4 regions of the Streptomyces flavusporus genome follow, and region 1 is predicted to be linked to each of the others. Evidence: riboswitches for the same ligand, from Rfam matches in the RefSeq annotation. Region 1 holds a riboswitch; each other region holds the start of a gene.
What was found. Region 1 has a riboswitch for cyclic di-AMP ahead of ACKTSN_RS06550 (M23 family metallopeptidase). Riboswitches for the same ligand answer to the same signal wherever they lie in the genome.

Region 1 (4,702 bases):
ACGTCGGGGCCCTCGAGCTTCTGGTCCGCCGCGTTGCGGAAGTCGAAGATCGTGTGCAGCCCGAGGGAGCCGAGGAACTCGGCGTCCTCGTCGGTGGCGTGCGCGAGGTGACCGCTGCGGAACAACACCCCGTACCGCACCCGTCGGCCGTCCACCGTCGGCAGGCCGCCGACGTCACGGAAGTTGCGCACTCCGGCCAGTTCGGGCTCGGTCGACGGCACCTGCTGCGTCACGGGGGCTCCCTCCCATCGGCCCCGTCGGCGCGGCTCGTCGACGGGCACGCAGTCGACGATACGACATGGATTCCTGGGGCAATGAGTTGTCCACAGGAGGTCACAGGCCGTTGGACGAGTTGTCCACAGGCGTTGCCCCGGACGCCCGTTGCCCTTGATGATGTTGGTGCTTGAGTGGAGCTGTCGGAATCTGTGGGGGCTTGATGTTGGAGATCGCCGAGAACGGGCGTACGTGGCTGCTGTCGGGGCCCACGAGCAGCTATGCCGTCCACCTCACCGACGACGACGAGCTGCTGCATCTGCACTGGGGCCCGCGGATCGCGCTCGCCGACGCCGAGGCCCTCGCCGTGCGCCCACTGCCGGACTACTGGCCCTTCGAGTCGCCGCTCGACGGGCGCGAGGAGTATCCCGTCGAGGGCGGTCCTCGCTTCGTGCGGCCCGCCCTGTCCGTGCGCACCGACGAGCGGCGCGGCACCGAGTGGCGTTTCGAGGCCCACGAGACCGTGGACCAGGAGCTGCGGCTGCGCTTTCGCGACGCCGGACTGGCGATCACCCTGCACTACCGGATGCGTGACGACGTCGTGGAGCGTTGGGTGACCCTGCACAACGACGGGCCCGAGGCCGAGCTGCTGCGTGCCGACTCCGCGACCTGGACCCTGCCGGACCGCGACGCATGGCGGCTGTCCCAGCTGCACGGCCGCTGGGCCGCGGAGTCCCGGCTCGTGCGCTTCCCCCTCACCTACGGTGAGAAGGTGATCGGCAGCCGCCGCGGACACACCGGCCACCAGCATCTGCCGTGGGTGGCGCTGGACACCGACGCGACCGAGGAGCGCGGCGAGGTCTACGGCTGCGCCCTCGCCTGGTCGGGCTCGTGGCGGATCGCCGTCGCACAACTGCCGGACGCGCGCGTGCAGATCACCGGCGGAGCCGGCTACGACGACTCCGGCCTGCTGCGGCTGGCGGCGGGGGAGTCCTTCACCACCCCTGTCTTCGCCGGCCTCTGGAGCGACGGCGGCTTCGGCGGTGCCAGCCGCGCCTGGCACGCCTACCAGCGGGCGTACGTCATTCCGGACGCCGAGCGGGACCGGCCGGTGCTGTTCAACTCCTGGGAGGCCACCGAGTTCGACATCAGCGAGGAGCAGCAGCGGGCGCTCGCCCGGCGGGCCGCGGCGATCGGCGTCGAGCTGTTCGTGGTCGACGACGGCTGGTTCGGGACCCGCACCAGCGACCGCGCCGGGCTCGGCGACTGGACACCCAACCCCGACCGCTTCCCGACCGGACTCAAGCCGCTCGCCGACGACGTGCACGCCCTCGGGATGCAGTTCGGGATCTGGGTCGAGCCCGAGATGGTCAATCCCGACAGCGAGCTGTACCGCGCCCACCCGGACTGGGTGCAGTTCCAACCCGGGAGAAAGCGGACAGAACTTCGCAATCAGCTCGTATTGAACCTCGCGCGGGAGAATGTGCAGGACTACCTCTGGGAGCAGCTGCACGGGCTCCTGTCCAGCGCCCCGATCGACTACGTCAAGTGGGACTTCAACCGTTGCTTCACCGATGCCGGCTGGCCCGGTGAGCCATATCCGCAGCGACTGTGGGTCGACCATGTGCGCGCCGTGTACGCCCTGTTGGACCGGCTGCGGGCGGCCCACCCCGGTGTCGCCTTCGAGTCCTGCTCGGGTGGCGGCGGTCGCATCGACCTCGGTGTGATGAGCCGTACCGACCAGGTGTGGGCCTCCGACAACACCGATCCGCTCGATCGGCTCGCCATCCAGGACGGCTTCAGTCAGATCCACCCCGCGCGCATGATGGCCGCCTGGGTCACCGACAGTCCCAACACCCAGCTCAACGGCCGGATCAGCTCGCTGCGCTTCCGCTTCGTCAGTGCCATGGCCGGGGTGCTCGGCGTCGGGGGCGACCTCACCCGGTGGGCCGACGAGGAACTCGCGGAGGCCCGGGACTGGGTGGCGCTCTACAAGGAGATCCGGCCACTCGTGCAGCGCGGGGACCTCCACCGGCTGCGGCCGCCACGGGGTGGGCTGAGCGCCGTCCAGTACGTACGTGGCGACGAGGCCGTCGTACTCGCATGGCTTCAGGCGCAGAGCTACGGGGAACCCGTCCCGGCGCTGCGGCTGCGCGGTCTCGACCCCACCGCGTCGTACGAATGCCGCGAAACGGGCGAAGTGCACCGGGGTGCCGTGCTGCTGCACCACGGACTGCGCACCGGACTGCGGGGTGACCTCGATGCGACGGTTCTCCGACTGCGCCGCATCTGACTCTTCTGTCCGAATTGACCTCTTCATTCCAACTCGGTCGGGAATAAAGGAACCTGGAGCGACGTCACGTGAGCAGCGTCATATCCGTGACCGTGAGTCGCCCGTCATGTCCACGTAATTCAAGCGCTTTTCAAGGGCATTTGCGGAATGTGACGTTTCCGGAATTCACGGAGGGTGACCGTGAATTCGGTGAACTGATCAAGAAGTAGGCGTTCGCGCGGAACCTCTTGCTTGTCCCGTTGCGTCTCGGTCGCTTACGTTCCACACCGATCCGGGCGGACGCCTAATCCTGCCGCCGCCCGGTGCCCGCGCAAACTCACCCGTGTACGGCAGGAGCGGGGGACCCACAGGTACAAATGCCTGTTCCGGTCTCCGGAACGGCTAGGGGTACAGCCGCGTTTCGGCGCGGCCGGGCATCTCCAGCCCGCACCCGACAGCTCACCTCGCAGGCGCCGGAGAGGAATTCGCCATGCCCGCGAAGGGTAAGCACCGCCGTCCGAAGATCCAGCGTTTCACCCGTTCCATCGCCATTGCCGGAACCGGTGGCGCCGCACTCGCCCTCCCGCTGATGGGGGCCACCGGCGCCCATGCCGCCACTGCGCAGTCCGCTCCGGAAAGCGCCGTTCAGTCGGTCGCCGCAGAGAAGGCCGCCACTCAGAAGAAGGCCGCCGAAAAGAAGTCCGCCGCGAAGAACGCCGGTGTGAAGACCTATTCGGTGAAGGTCGGCGACTACCTTGCGAAGATCGCCGAGGAGCAGAACGTCAGCGGTGGCTGGCAGAAGCTCTACCAGGACAACCGTGAGGTCGTCGGCGACAACCCGTCGCTGATCCACCCCGGCCTGAAGCTCACGATCGGCAAGAAGGCCGCGGCGAGCACGGACAAGCCGTCGTCCCCTTCGTCTCCTTCCTCCTCTTCGTCGGAGTCGTCTGAGTCCTCCGAGGCGTCGAAGTCGTCGAAGTCGTCGGAGTCGTCGAACTCGACGGAGTCCTCGGCGAAGTCGTCCGACCAGTCGTCGTCCGCCGAGTCCTCCTCGTCGAACGCGTCGACGGCCGCCCAGACCGCCGCCGGCACCTCCACCGGCTTCTCCGCCCCCGTGGACAGCGCCGCCGTCAGCACCGCCTACAAGGTGGCGGGCAGCATGTGGTCCAGCGGCTACCACACCGGCGTCGACTTCGTCACCCCGACGGGCACCCCGCTCAAGGCCGTGGGCGCCGGCACGGTCGTCTCCGCGGGCTGGGCCGGTGCGTACGGCAACCAGGTCGTCATCAAGCTGGCCGACGGCTACTACGCCCAGTACGCCCACTTGTCCTCGTTGTCCGTCTCCAGCGGCCAGACCGTGACCGCGGGCCAGCAGATCGGCTTCTCGGGTTCGACCGGCAACTCGACCGGCCCGCACCTGCACTTCGAGATTCGCACCACTCCGGACTACGGCTCGGACGTGGACCCGGTCGCGTACCTCCGCTCGCACGGAGTCTCCGTCGGCTGACGCACGCGCCTCGCACACACCGAAGGCCGGACCCCGATCCCCGGGTCCGGCCTTCGGTGTGTGCGGACGCAGGGGTTATTCCGCAATTGACCAATCCTTTGGCAGTGGCTTATCTCACCGACCGTCAACCCCTTCCTACGGTCGCGTAGGTCACATTCGACGCGGAATCATGTCCCGACGTGGCAGACGATTCGAAGAATGACAGCAGATCAGTGATCGGGTCGTACGTGGCGGTGGGGGACAGCTTCACCGAGGGCGTAGGCGACCCCGGCCCCGGCGGGGCGTTCGTCGGCTGGGCCGACCGCTTCGCCGTACTGCTCGCGGACCGCCGAGCCGAGGGTGACTTCCAGTACACGAACCTCGCCGTGCGCGGAAAACTGCTCGACCAGATCGTGGCGGACCAGCTTCCGCGGGCCGTCGAACTCGCGCCGGACCTGGTCTCGTTCTGCGCCGGAGGCAACGACATCCTCCGGCCCGGCACCGACCCGGACGACGTCGCCGAGCGCTTCGAGCGGGCGATCGCCGCGCTGACGGCCGTCGCGGGCACGGTGATGGTGACGACCGGCTTCGACACCCGGGGCGTACCCCTGCTGAAGCACCTGCGCGGCAAGATCGCCACCTACAACGGGCATGTGCGGGCCATCGCCGACCGGTACGGCTGTCCGGTGCTCGACCTGTGGTCCCTCAAGTCCATTCAGGACCGCAGGGCC
Region 2 (4,702 bases), 2.6 Mb from region 1:
AGCGGGGGCTCACTTCGTACCGCCCGGAACAGCTACAGCTTCTCCACTGGCGCGTACCGCAGAAGCAGTCGCTTCGGCTTGGTGTCCCCGAAGTCGATCGTCGCCTCCGCGTTCGCGCCGGTGCCCTTCACCGCGACGACGGTCCCGAGCCCGAACTGGTCGTGCGTCACCCGGTCCCCCACCGCGAGGGAGACCACGGGCTTCTCGGCGGTCCGGCGCGTGGCGAACCCGGACGCGCCCGACGCCGACGAGCGCGAGCGGGACGACGACAGCGACGCCGCCACGCCCGAGACCGGGCCCGCCGGAGCCGGGGAACCACCCGTGCGCTTCCAGTCCACATGCGCCGCCGGGATCTCCTCCAGGAAGCGGGAGGGCGGGTTGTACGAGGGCTGCCCCCAGGCGCTCCGCATTGCCGAGCGCGTCAGATACAGCCGCTCACGCGCGCGCGTGATGCCGACGTACGCCAGGCGGCGCTCCTCCTCCAGTTCCTTGGTCTGGCCGAGGGCACGCATGTGCGGGAAGACGCCGTCCTCCAGGCCGGTCAGGAAGACGACCGGGAATTCGAGGCCCTTGGCGGTGTGCAGGGTCATCAGCGTGATGACGCCGTCGCCCTCCTCCTCGTCCGGGATCTGGTCGGAGTCGGCGACCAGCGCGACCTGCTCCAGGAAGTCGGACAGGGTGCCCTGCTCGCCCTCGCTGCGCTCCTGCTCGAACTCCAGGGCCACGGCGGCGAGCTCCTGGAGGTTCTCGATCCGGGTCTCGTCCTGCGGGTCGGTGGAGGCCTGCAGCTCGGCGAGGTAGCCGGTGCGCTCGAGCACTGCCTCCAGAACCGTCGCGGGGCCGGCGCCGGACTCGACGATCGTCCGGAGGTCCTCCATGAGCGTGTTGAACCGCTTGACGGCGTTCGTGGAGCGCGCGGCCATGCCGTACGCCTCGTCGACGCGCTTCAGTGCCTGCGGGAAGCTGATCTTCTCGCGCTGGGAGAGGGCGTCGATCATCGCCTCCGCGCGGTCGCCGATGCCCCGCTTGGGGACGTTGAGAATGCGACGCAGCGGGACCGAGTCCTCCGGGTTGGCGAGCACGCGCAGGTAGGCCAGGACGTCCCGGACCTCCTTGCGCTCGTAGAAGCGCACGCCGCCGACGACCTTGTAGGGCAGGCCGACGCGGATGAAGATCTCTTCGAAGACACGGGACTGAGCGTTCGTCCGGTAGAAGACGGCGACGTCCCCGGCCTTCGCCTCGCCCGCGTCTGTGAGGCGGTCTATCTCGTCGGCGACGAACTGGGCCTCGTCGTGCTCCGTGTCGGCGACATAGCCGGTGATGCGCGCGCCCGCGCCCGCGTTGGTCCAGAGGTTCTTCGGGCGGCGGGACTCGTTGCGCTCGATGACGGCGTTGGCGGCGGAGAGGATCGTCTGGGTGGAGCGGTAGTTCTGCTCCAGCAGGATCGTCGTCGCGTCCGGGTAGTCCTCCTCGAACTGGAGGATGTTGCGGATGGTCGCCCCGCGGAAGGCGTAGATCGACTGGTCGGCGTCACCCACCACGCACAGCTCGGCGGGTGGCAGGTCGCCCTCGCCGGGTGGTACGTGCTCGCCGGTGCCGACGAGTTCGCGTACGAGGGCGTACTGGGCGTGGTTGGTGTCCTGGTACTCGTCGACCAGTACATGGCGGAAGCGGCGGCGGTAGTGCTCGGCGACATCCGGGAAGGCGCGGAGCAGATTGACCGTCGTCATGATCAGGTCGTCGAAGTCGAGGGCGTTCGCCTCGCGCAGTCGCGACTGGTACAGGGCGTAGGCCTGGGCGAGGGTCTTCTCGAAGCCGTCGGTGGCCTGGGCGGCGAAGTCCTCCTCGTCGATCAGCTCGTTCTTGAGGTTGCTGATCTTGGCGCTGAAGGACTTGGGCGGGTAGCGCTTGGGGTCGAGGTCCAGGTCGCGGCAGACCAGGGCCATGAGGCGCTTGCTGTCGGCGGCGTCATAGATCGAGAACGACGACGTGAAGCCGAGCTTCTTGCTCTCCCGGCGCAGGATGCGCACGCACGCGCTGTGGAAGGTCATGACCCACATCGCGTTCGCGCGCGGGCCGACGAGTTGCTCGACGCGCTCCTTCATCTCGCCGGCGGCCTTGTTGGTGAAGGTGATCGCGAGGATCTGGCCCGGGTGCACGCCCCGCTCGGCGAGGAGGTGGGCGATGCGATGGGTGAGCACGCGGGTCTTGCCGGAGCCGGCGCCGGCCACGATGAGCAGGGGGGAGCCGGAGTGGACGACGGCGGCGCGCTGGTTGTCGTTCAGCCCCTCCAGGAGCGCTGCCGTGTCCACGGCCGGACGCGCGGCGCCGTCACGGTAGTACGCGTCCCGGTCCGGGGGCACGTCGAACTTCCCGCCGAACAGATCGTCCGGGATCGACTCCGGAACGTGATCGTCCTCGGGCGGCGGCGGGTGCTCCTCGTGGGCCCGCGGGGCCTGGAGGTCCGCCAGGAAGCTGTCGTCAAAGAGGCTGCTCATCGCTCTCCGAGTCTAGGGCGCCCCACTGACAACCCGCGGCCGCCCCGAGAACATCCCCGGCCGGAATACCGTCGATCTTGGCGGTGAGGCCGGAATCACATCGGCTGCAGCGGCCGACAACCTTCCATCCCTACCCACCCCACATCGGCTTACTCTCCGAGCCCACCCCACTACCACCCGCGACCACTGACTGGAGGTCACGAAAATGTATCGGGCATATCACCCACCAACCTTCACACACACCACACGAGTTGGCTACCGTGCCGGGCAGGCCGTACGACCCCCACCGGCGAACGTCGCCGGGCCGCACGGCCTCCGCCGAGTCCGGTGCGCCCCCGTGGCTGCCGGAGCCGGGGACCCAACCGACTCTGGGGTGAATCGGTCCAACTCCCTTCCCGGGAGGGGACCGTAGGGCAACCCTTCCGAACCACCCGCCCGAACCCGACAGCTAACCCGGTAGGCGGCCCATGGAAGGAGTCGCCTCCCTTGGCGTCGCACCGCAAGTCGCGTCCCACGGGCGCGCGCGTCGCAGGCATACGGACCCCCGCGCTTGCCACGGCTGCCCTCACGTCTGTGGCCCTGCTCTCCCAGACGGCCAATGCCACCCCCTCGGCCGACGACAAGCCGAGCCTCGAAGAAGTCGAGAAGAAGGTCGACGACCTCTACCGCCAGGCGGAGTCGGCGACCGAGAAGTACAACGCAGCCAAAGAGAAGACCGCGAAACAGCGCAAGCAGGTCGACACCCTCCTCGACGACGTCGCCCAGCGCACCCAGAAGCTCAACGAGGCACGCGAGGAGCTGGGCTCGTACGCGGCGGCGCAGTACCGGACCGGCGCCTCCGCCCCCGACACCGCGACCTTCCTGCTCGCGGACTCGCCGCAGGACTACTTCGACCAGACCCAGCTGATGGGCAGGCTGACCAGCCGTCAGAAGGACGCGGTCGACGACTACTTCACCCAGCAGTCCGCGACGATGGAGAAGCGCCAGGAGGCCACCGAGAGCCTCGAGACGCTCACGGAGTCGCAGAGCGATCTGAAGACGGCCAAGGCCACCGTCCAGAAGAAGCTCGCCGACGCGCGCGAACTGCTGTCGCAACTGACCGCCGAGGAGAAGGCGCGGCTGGCGGCGATCGAGAAGAAGAAGCAGGAGGAGGCCGAGCGCAAGGCCGCGGAGCTCGCCAGGCAGCAGGCAGAGGAGGAGCGGCAGCGCCAGGAGGCCGCCGCGCAGCAGGAGGAGACCGGAAGCGGCTCCTCCACGGATACGGGCACAGGGACCGAGACGGGCTCCGGCACCTCCGCCCCCGACTCCTCGTACGCCACCAAGGCCGAGAAGGCGCTCGCCTTCTCCCGCGCGCAGATCGGCAAGCCGTACGTCTGGGGCGCGACCGGCCCCGACTCCTACGACTGCTCCGGCCTCACCCAGGGCGCGTGGAAGGCCGCCGGCGTCTCCCTCCCGCGCACCACCTACGACCAGGTGAACGCGGGCACCACGGTCTCCCTCGCGGCCGCCCAGCCCGGCGACCTGGTCTTCTTCTACGACGACGTCACCCACGTCGGCATCTACATCGGCAACGGCATGATGATCCACGCCCCGAAGCCCGGCGCGTACGTGCGCGAGGAGTCGATCTACTACGACGGGGAGTCGTCCATCCACAGCGTGGTACGACCGGCCTGAGGGGCGGAGGCAAGGGGCGGGCCGGATGGCACGCCCCGGGGAGGCTTCCGTGGGCACGCGCGCGTGGCGGGTTTACGCAGGCACGCGCGCGTGGGGGGTGCTGTCGGGCAGGCGCGTACGAGAGGCGCCTGCAGGCTCGCGCGCCCGCCGAAACGGCGCACGCTCGGTGTGAGCCCGTTGCCGCGCGCCCGCGTGGTTTTCCACGTGCCTGCGCGCGTGGCCCGCTCGCGCGGCGCGCGGGGCTCCTTAGCATCGGCGCATGCCCGGCTCCTCCCCCCTCCGCGCCTGGTGGGCGCAGCATCCGCCGGCGGCCGGGGCCGCCGTCATGGCGACCGGCATCGTCTCGGTCGCCCTGCACCTGACGGGCTACGAGGTCCTGTCCCGGATCCTCCTCGTGGCGGCCTGCGCGGCATGGCTGGCCCTGGCGGCGGACTTCGTCACACGGCTGCTGCGGCAGCGGGAGCGCTGGATGACGGAGGCGGGAACGCCTGCGGTGCTCACCGCCGTCGCCGCGACCGCCGTGCTGGGGA
Region 3 (4,702 bases), 4.6 Mb from region 1:
TCCTCGATGGAGACCAGCGGGTAGGCGTCGACCAGCTCGGCGTAGTACTCGGTCATCTCGGCGGCCGAGCGCGCCTTGCCCTCGAAGAGGTAGGAGCCGTCCTTGTAGAACTCGGACGCGGCGACGTCGAGCGCGAGGGCGATCTGCTCGCCGGGGGTGTAGCCGGCCTCCTTGATCGCCTCGAGGATGAGGTCGAGGGCCTCGCGGTTGGAGCCGAGGTTCGGGGCGAAGCCGCCCTCGTCGCCGAGGCCGGTGGCCAGGCCCTTGCTCTTCAGGACCTTCTTGAGGGTGTGGTAGACCTCGGTGCCCCAGCGCAGGGCCTCGGAGAAGGACTCCGCGCCGATCGGGGCGATCATGAACTCCTGGATGTCCACGTTGGAGTCGGCGTGCGAGCCGCCGTTCAGGATGTTCATCATCGGCACCGGCAGCAGGTGCGCGTTCGGGCCGCCCAGGTAGCGGAAGAGCGGCAGGTCGCTGGCCTCGGAGGCGGCGTGCGCGACGGCGAGCGAGACGCCGAGGATGGCGTTGGCGCCGAGGGAGCCCTTGTTGTCGGTGGCGTCCAGGTCGAACATCGCCTGGTCGATCAGACGCTGCTCGGTGGCGTCGTAGCCGACCAGCTCAGGGCCGATCTGCTCGATGACGGCCAGGACGGCCTTCTCGACGCCCTTGCCCTGGTAGCGGTTGGGGTCGCCGTCGCGGAGCTCGATGGCCTCGAAGGCGCCCGTGGAGGCGCCGGACGGGACGGCGGCACGACCCGTGCTGCCGTCGTCGAGGCCGACCTCGACCTCGACCGTGGGGTTGCCTCGGGAGTCCAGGATTTCCCGGGCTACGACGACGTCGATGGACGGCACGAGCATCTCCTTCGTGGATGTGACGCGGTTTAGCAGGACCGCAGCGGCTCTGCGAGATGAGCCTAACCGGCTCCGTGGGATCGGCCAGCCGGTCGCCCACCCCGTGGACGAAACCGATCGTAAATTGTTTCCGAACGGAACAAAGACGGTTCCTCAAGAATGAGGGCCCGAGCGAAGAACGAGGGCCCCGAGCGAAGAACGAGGCACGAGCGGTGACACAAAAGCCCCGCCCCGGCGCGTACGGGGGAACACGCACCGGGGCGGGGGCCTGTGGGGACGGGGGACCCTCACGGGGGTCTGCGAAGCCCGGATCACTTCAGGTCAGGCGAAGCTGCCGACCCGGGTGGATCCGGATCACTTCAGGTGCAGCTGCTGACCCGGGTAGATGAGGTCGGCGTCCTCGACGATGCCCTTGTTCAGCTGGAACAGCTTCTCCCAGCCGCCCTTGACGTCGTGCTCCGCGGCGATGGTGCTGAGGGTGTCGCCGGTGACGACCTTGTACTCGCCGTCACCCTTCTCGACCTTCTCACCGGTCGGGGTGGTGACGGTCTTCTGCGCCGGGCGCTCCTGCGAACGGGAGGCCGGCTGCTGCTCGGTCGAGCGGGTGGTGGTCTCGGTGCCGCTCTGCGAGGAGCCCTCCGAGGAGGAGTCGCTCGCGCCACCGCCGGTGTACGTGGCGTTCGACAGGCCCGTGCCGCAGTGCGGCCAGGCACCCTTGCCCTGACCCGCGAGCACCTTCTCGGCGATCTGGATCTGCTGCTCCTTGGTGGCCTGGTCGGCCGTGGCGGCGTACTGCGTGCCGCCGTACGCGGCCCAGGTGGAGGCGGAGAACTGCAGACCGCCGTAGTAGCCGTTGCCGGTGTTGATGGACCAGTTGCCGCCCGACTCGCACTGGGCGACGGCGTCCCACTCGGAGGTGGTGGCGGCGGAGGCGCTGCCGGCCGCCATCAGCGGGGCCGCGACGGCGGCGGCGCCGGTGACGCCGACGACGGCTATGACGCGAGCAGCCTTGGACGGACGACGGTGCTTGCCCTTGCTGGAAAACAGCATGGATGGATCCCCTCACCGACGCCTGCGAGGTGAGCTGTCGGGTTCGGGCCGGTTGAGTTGCCCGGCCACGCCCCTGTGGAGAGGCGTGACTTCACCCCAAGCCGTACCGGCTCAACTGTCCGGTGCGGCGCTTACCTTGGGTCCCCCGCTCCTGCCTACGGCGCTTGACGCGACGACTGTTCCCGAACGGCCGCTGGCAGGATTCGGCGTTGCGGCAGCCGGGGCTCGCGTTGGCGAGCGGTCATGACCGTAGACACGCGATTGGCGGAATTTCAAAGAGAATCAGGGCCTCTGAGACTCATCCCACACTTTCACCAAACAGGACATTAGGCGCGAAGTATGACGTGAACTCCCGCTACTTTTCGCCCGGTTCGCCCCCGACATCCAGCGTCTGACCGGGGATGATGTGGTTGGGGTCGGCGCCGACGATCTCCTTGTTGTCCGCATACAGCACGGACCATCCCCCTTGGACGCCATGGGAGTCGGCGATACCCCAGAGACTGTCCCCCTCGCGCACGGTGTACGACCCGTCGGCGACATCGCGCGCGAAGGCGCTGTCGCGCGAGGCGTGGCGACCCGAGGACTCGGTCGTACGAGCGCCGGCGGCATCCTCGTCGGCGCTGTCGCCGCGATGCTTGCCCGTACCGGTGTCGATCAGACCGGAATCGCCTTCACTCTGCCCCGAGTTGTCCGAGTCCGTTGCCTTTGGGGTGACTGTGGGCGAGCTGTCGGATCCCTGCGAGTTGTCCGAGGTGGAGCCGGCGGGCGTCGGGCTCGCGGAACCGTCCGCCGCATTCGATGACGAGCCAGATGAAGGGGACGGCTCGGTGGATTCAGGCGAAGACTCTGCCGAATCAGATGAATCGGGTGAGCTGGAGGAACCGGACGAGTTGGACAAGCCGAGCGAGTTGCGCAGGCTCTCGGAAGTGTCCGACGAGGTGTCACCGGCCACACCCGTGTCCACGTCGGCCGAATCCTTGTCGGCGTCGAGACCGGCGGTGAGCCCGCAGGTGCCCCATGCGCCCACGCCCTGGTCCGCGAGGAGCCGCTCGGCGACGGCTATCTGCTGCGAACGGCTGGCCTGGTCGGCTCTGGCCGCGTACGTGAGGCCGCCGTACCGCTCCCAGTTCTCCTGGGACAACTGCAGTCCTCCGTAGTACCCGTCGCCCGCGTTGGCGCTCCAGGAGCCGCCGCTCTCACACTCCGCCACCCGGTCCCACGTCGTGCCGCTGGCCGCGCTCGCGCCGGTGGCGCCGAGGAGTGGGATGGCGATGGCGGACCCGGTCACGCCGGCCGCGACAACGAGAGCCGGAGCCTGACGGGGGCGACGGTGACGACCGTTCCCGGAGAGCATGCGGGGACCTTTCGCGAGACAGCAGTGACCGGCGCGGCGGGTGGTGTTCGACGTCGCGCTGCTGGGTGAACGTATCGGCAGTCGATCACTTGTCACAAGTTAATGCCGCACAGATCACGTGAAGATCACAGAGTTGAGGTCGTGTCACGTTTTCGGTGCCGGAGTGGAGGGTTCCAGTCGAATCCGGGGCCGGGGGGCCGGTTTACGAGATGGGAGTGAACTCCACAGGCAGCGTGCGCAGTCCGCGCATGATGAGGCCGCCGCGCCATCGCAACTCGCCGGGGTCCACGGCCAGTCGGAGGTCCGGGAGGCGGGTGAGGAGGGTCGCGAGGGCGGTCTGCCCCTCCAGGCGGGCGAGCGGCGCGCCGAGGCAGTAGTGGATGCCGTGCCCGTAGCCGAGGTGCTGGTTGTCACGGCGGGCGAGGTCGAGGGTGTCCGGATCGGCGAACCGCTGCGGATCCCGGTCAGCGGCGGCGAGTACGACGAGCACGGGGTCGCCGGGCGCGATGTCCTGCCCGCCGATGGTGAGCGGCTGCGTGGCGAACCGCCAGGTGGCCAGCTCCACCGGGCCGTCGTAGCGCAGGAGTTCCTCGACCCCGGTTTCCAGGAGGCTGCGGTCGCCGGTGGCGAGGGCCCGGTGGAGGCGGTTGCGCTGTTCGGGGTGGGTGAGCAGGGCGTAGGTGCCGTTGCCGATCAGGTTGACGGTTGTCTCGAACCCGGCGAACAGCAGGATGAACGCCATCGCCGCGGCCTCGTTCTCGGTGAGGTGCTCGCCATGGTCGGAGGCGCGGATGAGACCGGAGATGAGGTCCTCGCCCGGGGCCGGTTCGGCGGAGAGCGACTCACGCTTGCGGTGGATGAGGTCGGCAAGGTAGCCGCGCATCTTCTTCACCGACCGCGCGACCCCGCCCCGCGGCCCTCCCCCGTGCCGGATCATCATGCCCGCCCAGTCCCGGAAGTCGTCCTGGTCCTCGCGGGGGACGCCGAGCAGGTCGCAGATGGCGTAGATGGGGAGCGGGAAGGCGAACTCGTGGATGAGGTCGGCGGAGCCGTTGCGGGCGAACCGGTCGAGGAGGTCGTCGGTGAGCTCCTGCACACGGGGCGCGAACTCGGCGACGCGGCGGGGCGTGAAGGCCTTGGAGACGAGCCGGCGGAGGCGGGTGTGGTCCGGCGGGTCGATGTTGAGCAGATGCGTCATCAGCTCCGCCTTGCGCTCACCGGGGATACCCGTTTTGCCCTTGGCGTGCGTGGGCTCGTCGTGGTGGGCGGGGTTCTTGCTGAGCCGCTGGTCGGCGAGAGCCTGCTTGGCGTCGGCGTAACGGGTGACCAGCCAGGCCTCCACACCGCTGGGGAGCCGTGTCCGGTGGACGGGGGCGTGCTCGCGGAGCCAGGCGTAGGCCGGGTAGGGGTTGGTGGCGAACTCCCACGTGAAGAGCTCGGGGGCGTC
Region 4 (4,702 bases), 1.4 Mb from region 1:
GTCCGAGACCTGCTCGTAGAAGCTGACCAGGCGCTCGGCATCATCAACGGTGATGGGGCGGATGCGCGCGGTGCCGCCGTCGCGCAGCACCACGTCGGCTTCCCAGTGGGCGGGGTACTCGTGCCGCTCCGACGAGCTCTGCATGCGCCCCAGAGTACGGCTCGCGTACGACAACGGCGCGAGGCAGTCTGTGCAAGGACGGGAGTCGGACCGAGGCCGCGGTCCGACGCCACCTCCGGACGGGACGAAGGACCGCTCCGGGCATGCTTCACGATATGGGAAACTGGTCTAGACAACCCTGAACACCTGAAGGGCAGCATCACATGGCTGAGCGCCGCGTCAACGTCGGCTGGGCCGAGGGCCTCCACGCCCGCCCCGCCTCCATCTTCGTCCGAGCCGCCACGGCCGCAGGCGTCCCGGTGACGATCGCCAAGGCCGGGGGCAACCCCGTCAACGCGGCCTCCATGCTGGCCGTTCTCAGCCTGGGCGCCGAGGGCGGCGAGGAGATCGTCCTGGCCTCCGACGCCGACGGCGCCGACGCGGCCCTCGACCGCCTGGCCAAGCTGGTCTCCGAGGGCCTCGAGGAGCTGCCCGAGACCGTCTGACCGCCCGCACGGCGGTCAGTGAAGCCGCGTCACCCTTCCCGGGCGGCGCGGCTTCGTCATTTCCCGCAGCGGCCTCACGCGTTTTCCACGGCGGGTGCGACGCATTCCACATGGGCATGCCTCTGACGCGCGGGCGTGAATTCCCGGCGCGCCAGAAAAGGGCAGCGGAAATGCACCGCCACCGAATATCTCCTCTTTGTATACGGCGCATATGTTAATGCCGAAGGCTGGACATGTTTACGGGGTGTTGCGAAGTCCTCACACGGTCGGTGCGATCCTGGCCGCCGGCGAACCGGAGCCGGTGCGCGGCGGTCGCGCGTTCGGTGTGCAGGGCCGTGATGGCCCGCGCGCGCTCGCCGTCGCCGCGCGCCACGGCGTCCACGATCGCGCCGTGCTCCGTCCAGGACTCCACGGGGCTGGCCGGCGCCTCCACGGCGTACATCCAGGCGATCTTGTGCCGCAGCTGGGTCAGCATCGCGATCAGCGCGGGGCTTCCGGAGGCCTGGGCGAGCGTCTCGTGGAACCAGCCGCCCAACGAGCGCAGATCCTCGCTGTTGCCCCTCTTCGCCCGCTCCTGGCCCAGCCGGACGAGACCGCGCAGGACCTTCAGGTGGGCCTCGGTGCGCCGCTGGGCGGCCCGGGCGGCGCCGAGCGGCTCCAGCAGCATGCGCATCTCCAGCAGGTCGGAGGCCTCCTGCTCGGTGGGCTCCGCGACGCACGCGCCCGCGTGCCGCCGGGTCACCACGAAGCCCTCCGCCTCCAGGGTGCGCAGGGCCTCCCGGACGGGGACGCGCGAGACGCCGTAGCGGCGCGCGAGGAGTTCCTCGGTGAGCCGGCCGCCACGCTCGTAGACACCCGCGACGATGTCGTCCCGGATCGCCGTGCACACCGAGTGCGCCGGAATACGCATGACCGACCTCCGCCTTAATCCCCGTGAAACGTCGACGATTGACGTGTGTTCAGTGACTCTATTGCAAAGAGCCGGAATTTCCGATGGCGGGCCGGAATCCATGGATATTTTTTGGACAAACAGACCCCTGAAACGCCGAAAGCCCCGGCTCGGGGAGCCAGGGCTTCGGGCAGCGCAGCCGCCTGTCGTCAGACGTTCACACCGTGCGAGCGGAGGTAGGCCAGGGGGGCGATGTCCGAGCCGTACTCGGCGGTCGTACGGGCCTCGAAGTGCAGGTGTGCTCCGGTGACGTTGCCGGTGGCGCCGGAGAGGGCGATCTGCTGTCCCGGGGTGACCGTCTGGCCGACCGAGACGGCGATGGACGACAGGTGGCCGTACTGGGTGTACGTACCGTCGTTCATCTTGATCACGACTTGATTGCCGTACGCCCCGCCCCAGCCGGCCTCGACGACAGTGCCGGAGCCGACCGCGTGGACGGGCGTGCCGCTCGCGGCGTGGAAGTCGACACCGGTGTGGCTGCCGGAGGACCACAGGGAGCCGCCGGACTGGTAGCCGGTGGAGACATAGGAGCTGGTGATCGGCAGCACATAGGTGTTGAGACGCTTGCGCTCGGCCTCACGCGCGGCCCGCTCCTTGGCCTCGCGCGCCTCCTTGGCCCGCTCCTCCGCGCGCTTCTCGGCGGCCGCTTCGGCCGCCTTCTCGGCGGCGGCCTCCTCGGCGGCCTGTCGCTGGGCGGCCGCCTGGGCATCGATCTGGTCGGCGACCGAGTCGCCGATGGTGACGACCGGCAGCAGGCCGGTCTCCTCGAGCGCCGGCTCGGCGGCGAGCGCGGGGGCGGCCAGAGTGCCGACGACGCCGGTGGTGGTGAGCGCGGCGACGCCCGCGGCGCGGGCGGTCGTGCGCTGCATCCGGCTGGGACGACGATGCTTCCCGGTGGCGCGGGTGAACGCCATGAAGTGGCTGGTCCTTTCCTTCCTTCTCGCCTACCGGGTTAGCTGACGGGTTCGGAGCAGGAAGGTCTCCTACGGACCCCCTCGCTGCGCGCGGGCGTCCGATTCACCCCAGGGACTGCATCGTTGGGTCCCCGGCTCCCCTGGCTCGCGCCGTTCGGGGACTCGGCGATGACTGTCCGGTGCCGCGGGCGCGGCGCACTGCCTGACGGACAGCCCGGAAGACGCTAAACGGGGCATCTTTCAATCCCCAAACGGAACACGGCTTTTGTAGCGCATGCCACAGGTCAGACAGGCAACCTCTCCCTCAATTGGGACATAAAGGGGCCCTGGTGACTCTTTCGTCACCAGGGCCCCTACGCGCGCGTGCCGCTGTCAGGCCTTCTACTCGGCCGTGACGACGGTGACTTCGCCGATTCCGAGGGCCGCGACAGGCTCCTTGATCTGCGCCGCATCGCCGACGAGGACGGTCACGAGACGGTCCACCGGGAAGGCGTTGACGACCGCCGCGGTGGCCTCGACGGTGCCCGTCGCGGCGAGCTGCTGGTACAGCGTCGCCTGGTAGTCGTCGGGCAGATGCTGCTCGACCTGGTCGGCCAGCGTGCTAGCGACGGCCGCCGCGGTCTCGTACTTGAGCGGCGCCACCCCGACGAGGTTCTGTACGGCGACGTCCCGCTCGGGATCGGTCAGACCCTGTTCGGCGAGCGTGCGCAGCACCGTCCAGAGGTCCTGCAGGGCGGGACCGGTGTTCGGCGTGTCGACGGAGCCGCTGATGGCGAGCATCGCGGCGCCGCTGCCGTCGGGCGCCGAGCGCAGCACCTGGCCGAACGCGCGCACGCCGTAGGTGTAGCCCTTCTCCTCGCGCAGGACACGGTCCAGGCGGGAGGTGAGGGTGCCGCCCAGGCAGTACGTGCCGAGCACCTGGGCAGGCCACACGCGGTCGTGCCGGTCGGAGCCGACGCGGCCGATCAGCAGCTGGGTCTGCACGGCGCCGGGGCGGTCCACGATGACGACCCGGCCGATGTCGTCGGCGGTCACCGGCGGCACGGGGCGCGGCTGGGCCGGGGATCCGGTCCAGGTGCCCAGGGTGTCACCGAGCAGCGCGTCGAGGTCGACGCCGGTGAGGTCGCCGACGACGACTGCGCTGGCCGTGGCGGGCCGGACGTGCTTCTCGTAGAAGGCACGTACGGCCGCGGAGTCGATGGCGGCGACCGTCTCCTCGGTGCCCTGGCGCGGCCGCGACATGCGCGAGGTCGCCGGGAACAGCTCCTTGGAGAGCTCCTTGGCGGCACGGCGGGACGGGTTGGCCAGCTCGTGCGGGATCTCGTCGAGGCGGTTGCGCACGAGCCGCTCGACCTCGCTGTCGGCGAATGCGGGCGCCCTGAGGGCGTCGGCGAGCAGGCCGAGGGCCTTGGCCAGGCGGGAGGCGGGGACCTCCAGGCTCAGACGGACGCCGGGGTGGTCGGCGTGCGAGTCGAGGGTGGCGCCGCAGCGCTCCAGCTCGGCGGCGAACTCCTCGGCGGAGTGCTTGTCGGTGCCCTCGGAGAAGGCCCGCGCCATGATCGTGGCGACGCCGTCGAGGCCGGTCGGCTCGGCGTCCAGGGGCGCGCCCAGGAGCACCTCGACGGCGACGACCTGCTGACCGGGGCGGTGGCAGCGCAGGACCGTCAGACCGTTGTCGAGCGTCCCGCGCGTGGGCGCCGGGAAGGCCCACGGCCTGGCCTCGCCCGCCCGGGGCTGGGGGTGGAACTCCATCGTGGCGAGCTCGGTCACTGGGCCGCCTCCTCGTTGTGGTCGTCGGTGGGTTCGGCAGCTTCGGCGGCGGTCGGCTCGTAGACGAGCACCGCGCGGTTGTCGGGGCGCAGGCGGGCCTTGGCGACCTCCTGGACCTCTTCGGCCGTGACGTCCAGCACGCGCTGGACGGCGGTCAGGGCGAGCTGCGGGTCGCCGAACAGCACGGCGTACCGGCACAGTTCGTCGGCGCGGCCGGCGACCGTGCCGAGCCGGTCCAGCCACTCGCGCTCCAACTGGGCCTGGGCGCGCTCCATTTCCTCGGCCGTGGGGCCCTCCTCGGCGAACCGGGCGAGCTCCTCGTCGATGGCGGCCTCGATGACCGGCACCTCGACGTCACCGGAGGTCTTCACGTCCAGCCACCCCAGGGAGGGCGCTCCGGCCAGCCGCAGCAGGCCGAACCCGGCCGCCACGGCCGTACGGTCACGCCGTACGAGCCGGTTGTA

Region 2: it holds a riboswitch for cyclic di-AMP, as region 1 does, so the genes downstream of both, ACKTSN_RS18580 (C40 family peptidase) here and ACKTSN_RS06550 (M23 family metallopeptidase) in region 1, are expected to answer to the same signal.
Region 3: it holds a riboswitch for cyclic di-AMP, as region 1 does, so the genes downstream of both, ACKTSN_RS27885 (transglycosylase family protein) here and ACKTSN_RS06550 (M23 family metallopeptidase) in region 1, are expected to answer to the same signal.
Region 4: it holds a riboswitch for cyclic di-AMP, as region 1 does, so the genes downstream of both, ACKTSN_RS12745 (M23 family metallopeptidase) here and ACKTSN_RS06550 (M23 family metallopeptidase) in region 1, are expected to answer to the same signal.

What each region holds. Positions count from the first base shown of each region.
Region 1 is NZ_CP176503.1:1,305,845-1,310,546, reverse strand. It holds gene ACKTSN_RS06560 (tyrosine-protein phosphatase) at 1-233, opposite strand, end outside; gene ACKTSN_RS06555 (alpha-galactosidase) at 437-2,506, shown strand; cyclic di-AMP (ydaO/yuaA leader) riboswitch at 2,814-2,973, shown strand; gene ACKTSN_RS06550 (M23 family metallopeptidase) at 2,976-3,992, shown strand; gene ACKTSN_RS06545 (SGNH/GDSL hydrolase family protein) at 4,205-4,702, shown strand, end outside.
Region 2 is NZ_CP176503.1:3,942,481-3,947,182, forward strand. It holds gene pcrA (DNA helicase PcrA) at 33-2,498, opposite strand; cyclic di-AMP (ydaO/yuaA leader) riboswitch at 2,805-2,976, shown strand; gene ACKTSN_RS18580 (C40 family peptidase) at 2,985-4,172, shown strand; gene ACKTSN_RS18585 (tellurite resistance/C4-dicarboxylate transporter family protein) at 4,432-4,702, shown strand, end outside.
Region 3 is NZ_CP176503.1:5,878,679-5,883,380, reverse strand. It holds gene eno (phosphopyruvate hydratase) at 1-851, opposite strand, end outside; gene ACKTSN_RS27885 (transglycosylase family protein) at 1,206-1,901, opposite strand; cyclic di-AMP (ydaO/yuaA leader) riboswitch at 1,906-2,074, opposite strand; gene ACKTSN_RS27880 (transglycosylase family protein) at 2,257-3,255, opposite strand; gene ACKTSN_RS27875 (cytochrome P450 family protein) at 3,458-4,702, opposite strand, start outside.
Region 4 is NZ_CP176503.1:2,663,464-2,668,165, forward strand. It holds gene ACKTSN_RS12730 (GNAT family N-acetyltransferase) at 1-144, opposite strand, end outside; gene ACKTSN_RS12735 (HPr family phosphocarrier protein) at 324-605, shown strand; gene ACKTSN_RS12740 (GntR family transcriptional regulator) at 820-1,515, opposite strand; gene ACKTSN_RS12745 (M23 family metallopeptidase) at 1,704-2,468, opposite strand; cyclic di-AMP (ydaO/yuaA leader) riboswitch at 2,482-2,646, opposite strand; gene ACKTSN_RS12750 (M16 family metallopeptidase) at 2,850-4,238, opposite strand; gene ACKTSN_RS12755 (M16 family metallopeptidase) at 4,235-4,702, opposite strand, start outside.